Regions from separate parts of the Anoxybacillus kestanbolensis genome, predicted to be linked through region 2. Evidence: riboswitches for the same ligand, from Rfam matches in the RefSeq annotation. Region 2 holds a riboswitch; the other holds the start of a gene.

The links. Region 2 has a riboswitch for thiamine pyrophosphate ahead of thiC (phosphomethylpyrimidine synthase ThiC). Riboswitches for the same ligand answer to the same signal wherever they lie in the genome.
Region 1: another riboswitch for thiamine pyrophosphate. It lies ahead of thiM (hydroxyethylthiazole kinase); the one in region 2 lies ahead of thiC (phosphomethylpyrimidine synthase ThiC).

Annotation. Positions count from the first base shown of each region.
Region 1 is NZ_MQAD01000005.1:244,723-247,935, reverse strand. Features, by position in the region: gene hcp (hydroxylamine reductase) at 1-1,234, opposite strand, end outside; TPP riboswitch at 1,398-1,513, shown strand; gene thiM (hydroxyethylthiazole kinase) at 1,570-2,364, shown strand; gene thiE (thiamine phosphate synthase) at 2,365-3,018, shown strand; gene BO219_RS03665 (enoyl-CoA hydratase) at 3,061-3,213, shown strand, end outside.
Region 2 is NZ_MQAD01000005.1:13,630-16,842, reverse strand. Features, by position in the region: gene BO219_RS02425 (NAD-dependent deacylase) at 1-266, shown strand, start outside; gene BO219_RS02420 (PH domain-containing protein) at 311-535, opposite strand; gene BO219_RS14725 (PH domain-containing protein) at 551-772, opposite strand; TPP riboswitch at 1,150-1,264, shown strand; gene thiC (phosphomethylpyrimidine synthase ThiC) at 1,372-3,060, shown strand; gene BO219_RS02405 (potassium/proton antiporter) at 3,174-3,213, shown strand, end outside.

The sequences.
Region 1 (3,213 bases), 230 kb from region 2:
CGAACATGTCTTGTAGGACGCGTAACACACTTTCAGAAATAAAGTGCGGTGCTTTCGGTCCAATTCGAATGTCTTGAATGCCTAAACTAAACAATCCGAGTAAGATTGCAACTGCTTTTTGTTCAAACCATGAAAGAACGATGCTGACCGGTAACTCATTGACCTCACAGCCGAATGCTTCCGCAAGCGCCATTGCAATTTTGACAGTCGAAATCGAGTTGTTGCATTGCCCTAAATCAATATATCGTGGAATGTTCGTGCCAGGAACAACCCCGTAGTCGACATCGTTAAAGCGGAATTTCCCACAGGATGTCGTTAAAATGACAGTGTTTTTCGGTAACGATGTAGCTAACGTGCGATAATATTCACCGCCTTTTCCAGGAGCGTCGCAACCTGCGATAACGAAAAAGCGTTCAATTTTTCCTTCTTTTACAGCTTGAATAATTTCTGGTGCAATTTGAATTACAGTTTCGTGATGGAAACCAGTCACTAACGTTTCATCCGATTCAATGTTTGCTTCTGGAAGTTGTAGCGCTTTCTCAATTAACGGCGTGAAATCATCGTTTTCGATTTTTTGCACATGTTCTAATCCGGCTACATCATATGAAAACATGCGATCAGCATATGAACCTTTTATCGGCATGACACAGTTTGTTGTCGCTAAAATAGCACCAGGGAATTTTTCAAATAGGCGACGTTGATCGTACCATGCTTTTCCGACATTTCCTTTCAGATGTTTATATTTTTTTAATTGTGGGTAACCATGTGCTGGAAGCATTTCGGAATGTGTGTAAATGTTAATTCCTTTTCCTTCTGTTTGTTTTAATAGTTGTTCAAGGGCAAATAAGTTATGTCCTGTAACGAGAATACATTTTCCTTCAATTCTATTTTGCGTTACACGAACAGGTTGAGGAATGCCAAGTCGTTCTGTATGTGCTCGATCGAGTAGTTCCATTACGCGAATGGCTGCTCTTCCGACTTTCATCGCCATGTCTATATGTTCTTGTACGTTAAAGTTAGAGTTTGTTAACGTCATATATAACGCTTCATGTGTCGTTGTATCAACGAACGGATCGGTATACCCAAGTTGATGGGCATGCGTGCGATATGCTGCAATTCCTTTTAATGCAAATACGATCGTATCTTGCAAACTTGCAATTGTTTCATCTTTCCCGCAAACTCCAACAACAGTACATCCCCCTGTTGGTGTTTGTTCACATTGATGACAAAACATTATGACCCCTCCTTTTCTTATTGACACTTTAACAATAGGAGAAAATATGTACGTCGTAAGTGATACATATCACACTTTCATACAAAAATGTGAACGGAATTTGACAATAATCCATATTGAATCAAGAGAAAAAATGTATTAAAATGAAAGAAAATTGAATCAATCAAACTACTAGGGGTGCCGGATGGCGATGGCTGAGAGGAAAACGCGCAATCAGTTTTCCAACCCTTTGAACCTGATCTGGTTTGTACCAGCGGAGGGAAGTAGGCTATGTTTTCAGTACGCAAACTAGTCGACTCTGTCCGACTAGTTTTTATTTTTTTTAGGGGGAATGAATGATGAATGTAGGACAATGGTTAACGCGTGTTAGGAAGGAGTCACCACTCGTACATAATATGACAAATGTTGTGGTGACCAATTTTGTTGCGAATGGTTTGCTTGCTGTAGGCGCATCTTCTGTTATGGCGTATGCAAAAGAAGAAGTAGCGGATATGGTTCGGTTAGCTCGTGCTTTAGTGTTAAACATTGGCACGCTAAACGAAACAGACGTAGAGGCGATGTTAATTGCCGGAAAAGCAGCAAATGAGGCAAACATTCCTGTCATTTTCGATCCTGTTGGAGCTGGTGCGACAGCGTACCGCACCGAAACAGCCAGACGTATATTACGTGAAGTAAACATTTCGATTTTACGTGGGAACGCATCGGAAATTGCGAGCATTGCGGGTGAACAAGTACGTACAAAAGGAGTCGATGCAGGAGACGTTCAAGGTGACCTCGTGGATGTAGCGAAAAAAGCAGCACTCATGTTTCGTTCTGTAGTTGTTGTCACAGGGAAAGATGATGTAGTAACCGATGGAGAACGTATTGTAATCGTCTCAAATGGTGATGCGATGTTAACGAAAGTAACAGGGACAGGTTGTTTGTTAAGTTCGGTATTAGGTGCATTTGCGGGTATAGGAGACGATATGATGATGTCATCAGTTGCTGCCCTCGCTTATTACGGTGTGGCGGCTGAAAAAGCAGCCAAACAAGCAAAAGCACCTGGTTCTTTTCAACTTTCTTTTTTAAATGCTTTACATGAAACGAGTGCAGAAGAAGTTGATCAATACGCGCGTATTCAAGGGGAATAAATGATGAAGCAGAAGCTATCGTTGTATTTCGTTATGGGGAGTATCGATTGTACGAAAGATCCGCTCGCTGTGCTTGATGAAGCAATTAAAGGCGGTATTACAATGTTTCAGTTTCGCGAAAAAGGAAAGGGGGCGCTTACGGGGATTGAAAAATACCGCTTAGCCGAGAAATTACTTGAACGATGCCGAATGTATAATATTCCTTTTATCGTGAATGACGATGTCGATTTGGCCCTCGCTTTACAGGCAGATGGCGTTCATGTCGGTCAAGAAGACGAAGTAGCTGAACGCGTTCGCGATCGCATAGGAGATAAATATTTAGGCGTATCTGTTCACAACTTAAATGAAGTAAAAAAAGCGCTTGCTGCTTGCGCCGATTATGTTGGATTAGGCCCGATTTTCCCAACTGTTTCAAAAGAAGATGCAAAGCAAGCATGTGGACTGACGATGATTGAACATATTCGTGCCCATGAAAAACGTGTTCCACTCGTTGCGATCGGTGGAATTACAGAACAAACAGCCAAACAAGTGATCGAAGCGGGTGCAGACGGAATTGCTGTCATTTCGGCCATTTGCCGTGCTGAACATATTTACGAACAAACAAAACGACTATATGAGATTGTCATGCGTGCAAAACAAAAAGGCGACAGATGATGTCGTCTTTTTGTTTTGTTCTGTGCAGGATTTTATTCATATATGTCGAAAGAAAATAGCGAACAAACGAAAGAGGGGATGGAGAAGATGGAACATATCGTACTATCATACGAAAATCGCGTCGCAACCATTGAATTGAATCGTCCGAATGCGCTAAATGCTTTACATGAACAAATGTTAACAGAGTTGTTACAA
Region 2 (3,213 bases):
CTTCCGTTGTTTTATTTGGCGAATCGTTGCCGTATGATGCGTTTGAACAAGCATGGACAGCAGCCGAACGAGCAGATTTATGGATTGTACTCGGCTCTTCTTTACAAGTATCGCCAGCTAACGAGCTTCCTGTCATCGCCAAACGAAGCGGAGCAAAACTCGTTATTGTGAATATGGAACCGACGCCATTAGATGACTGGGCAGATTTGCTTATACATGGTCGTAAAATCGGAGAAGTGTTGCAGGAAATTGACGCATTCCTTTAAAAGTGAGTGTGTCCCAAAACGTGTACTTTTGGGACACATTATGTTTAATTTCCCAAAAACCATTCGTATATCGTTTTTGCTGTACTTTCATCAACATCAACAACTTTTGCACGTATGCCTGGCATGACCGTCGCATGTACGGTACATAATCCGAGTCGTTGTTGCATACGAGATTGAGAGATTGTTAACGATTGAATACGATGCTTTAACCGCTTGGTTATGTAAATAACAATCACAATCGGATGTAACCGTTTCGCTTCATTCATCATGTTCATCTTCCTTTACTAAAGAAGAAATGTGTAACGCAACTTCTCTGCTGCTTGTTCATCAAGGAACGGAATTTCATGTGCCATTGCTGCTGTATAAATATAAAGCGAAGCAAGTTTATACTTTCTTGCTAATGGACCTTGCTTTACATCAACATGTTGCACGCAGCGAAGCGGAATAAGCGTACGCTTACGAATCCACACCCCATGTTCAAGCTCGATTTCCTGATCGCGTATCACATATACCGCCAACGTTCCCATTTCCAGCGTGGAACGAAGAAAACGAATAACATGCCATCTACAATCGACAAACAGACAAACATCAAAACGACCCATGTCGAAACGAAAAAACTAACAATTACGTACAAAAGGGAAAAAATAATGAAACGAATAGCTTCATATATGCGCCATATAGACACAGCACGTTTCGATAGAACATTCCCCCGTTTTCTTACACACCCCTTTTTCATGCTTCTATCACTGCACTTCTAACATACGAACTCCATCCCGAAATCATCGGTTCGTACGTCCACTATGCCCCCATTTTAACAAGTTTGTCATTTATAACTTTACAATATTTTTATCATGTGCTAAATTATTTTTAAAGTTCATAATTTTACATCTACTAGGGGTGTCCAATAGCTTGGACTGAGAGAAGAACGCGCAAAAGTTCTTTGACCCTTTGAACCTGATCTGGGTGATGCCAGCGTAGGGAAGTAGATGGCGCGAGTGTTCTTTACTTGTGCTATTTGCGGACAAGATCAGGTTCTCTTTATGGAGCCTGATCTTTTTACGTATTGGCGTTGCTCCAGCTAAAAAATGAAAAGGAGCGATTAAAAATGAAAGACTTATTTTCATCAATGCCATTTCCCTCGAGTAAAAAAGTGTATGTGCTCGGAACGCGTGAAGATGTTCGTGTGCCAATGCGAGAAATTCAACTTTCTCCAACCAAAACAGGTACAACGATGCTAGAAAATGAGCCTATTCGAGTCTATGACACGAGTGGACCATACACCGACCCACTTTTCGCGCCGAATATTGATAAAGGATTGCCAAAATTAAGAGAAAAATGGATAACGGAGCGTGGCGATGTAGAAGAATATAACCCTTCATTAGTGAGAACAAACATTCCTTTTTCACCTAGACGTTTTCGTGCGAAAAAAGGGAAAGTTGTGACCCAAATGCATTATGCAAAACGAGGGATCATTACACCTGAAATGGAGTTTGTCGCAATTCGTGAACAAATGGATCCCGAATTTGTTCGTCAAGAAGTTGCAGCAGGAAGAGCAATTATCCCAGCTAATATTAACCACCCTGAAAGTGAACCAATGATTATAGGAAGTAAATTCCATGTGAAAATTAACGCAAATATCGGAAATTCAGCTGTCACATCTTCCTTAGAAGAAGAAGTTGAAAAAATGCTTTGGGCTGTTCGTTGGGGTGCCGATACAGTCATGGACTTATCGACAGGAAAGCATATACATGAGACGCGAGAATATATTATTCGAAACTCCCCTGTGCCGATTGGAACTGTACCTATTTACCAGGCGTTAGAGAAAGTGAACGGCATTGTCGAAAACTTATCATGGGACATTTACCGAGAAACATTAATTGAACAAGCCGAACAAGGCGTAGACTATTTTACTATTCATGCAGGTGTCTTACTTCGCTATATCCCACTAACAGTCAACCGAACAACTGGTATTGTCTCTCGGGGTGGTTCAATTATGGCACAATGGTGTTTAGCACACCATGAAGAAAACTTTTTATACACCCACTTCGAAGAAATTTGCGAAATTTTAAAAACTTACGATATTGCTATTTCACTTGGGGATGGATTACGTCCAGGCTCAATTGCAGACGCAAACGATGAGGCGCAATTCGCCGAGTTACAAACACTTGGAGAGTTGACAAAAATCGCTTGGGAACATGATGTCCAAGTGATGATCGAAGGCCCAGGGCATATTCCAATGCATAAAATTAAAGAAAATGTCGATAAACAAATTGAAATTTGTCATGGGGCACCTTTTTATACGCTAGGTCCTATCACTACCGACATTGCACCAGGTTACGACCATATCACCTCAGCTATCGGTGCAGCGCTTATCGGCTGGCACGGTACGGCCATGCTTTGCTATGTGACACCAAAAGAACATCTCGGCCTACCGAATAAAGAAGACGTCCGCCAAGGAGTCATCGCCTACAAAATTGCTGCCCACGCTGCTGACTTAGCAAAAGGACACCCTGGCGCACAAACGCGTGATGATGCATTATCAAAGGCGAGATTTGAGTTCCGTTGGCAAGATCAATTCAACTTGTCACTAGATCCTGAGCGCGCACGTGAATATCACGATGAAACGCTACCGGCCGAAGGAGCAAAGCTTGCTCATTTTTGTTCGATGTGCGGTCCAAAATTTTGTTCAATGAATATTTCTCATGAATTACAAAAAACACTACAAAGCGAAGGAATGAAAGAAAAGGCAAAACAATTTGTTGAATATACAAACATCATGCAAGCTGAGAGATAGCGCTCAGCTTGCACTTTTTTTACAAAAAATGTTATTTAAGTCATATTCGTTGACATTCCGCTTACTATAGCTTAAATTTAAGTCGTAACTTTAAGTAGAAAGTATGGAAAGAGGTGACTTGCTTGCTCACAGATTTCATCATTTTTCTGTTAG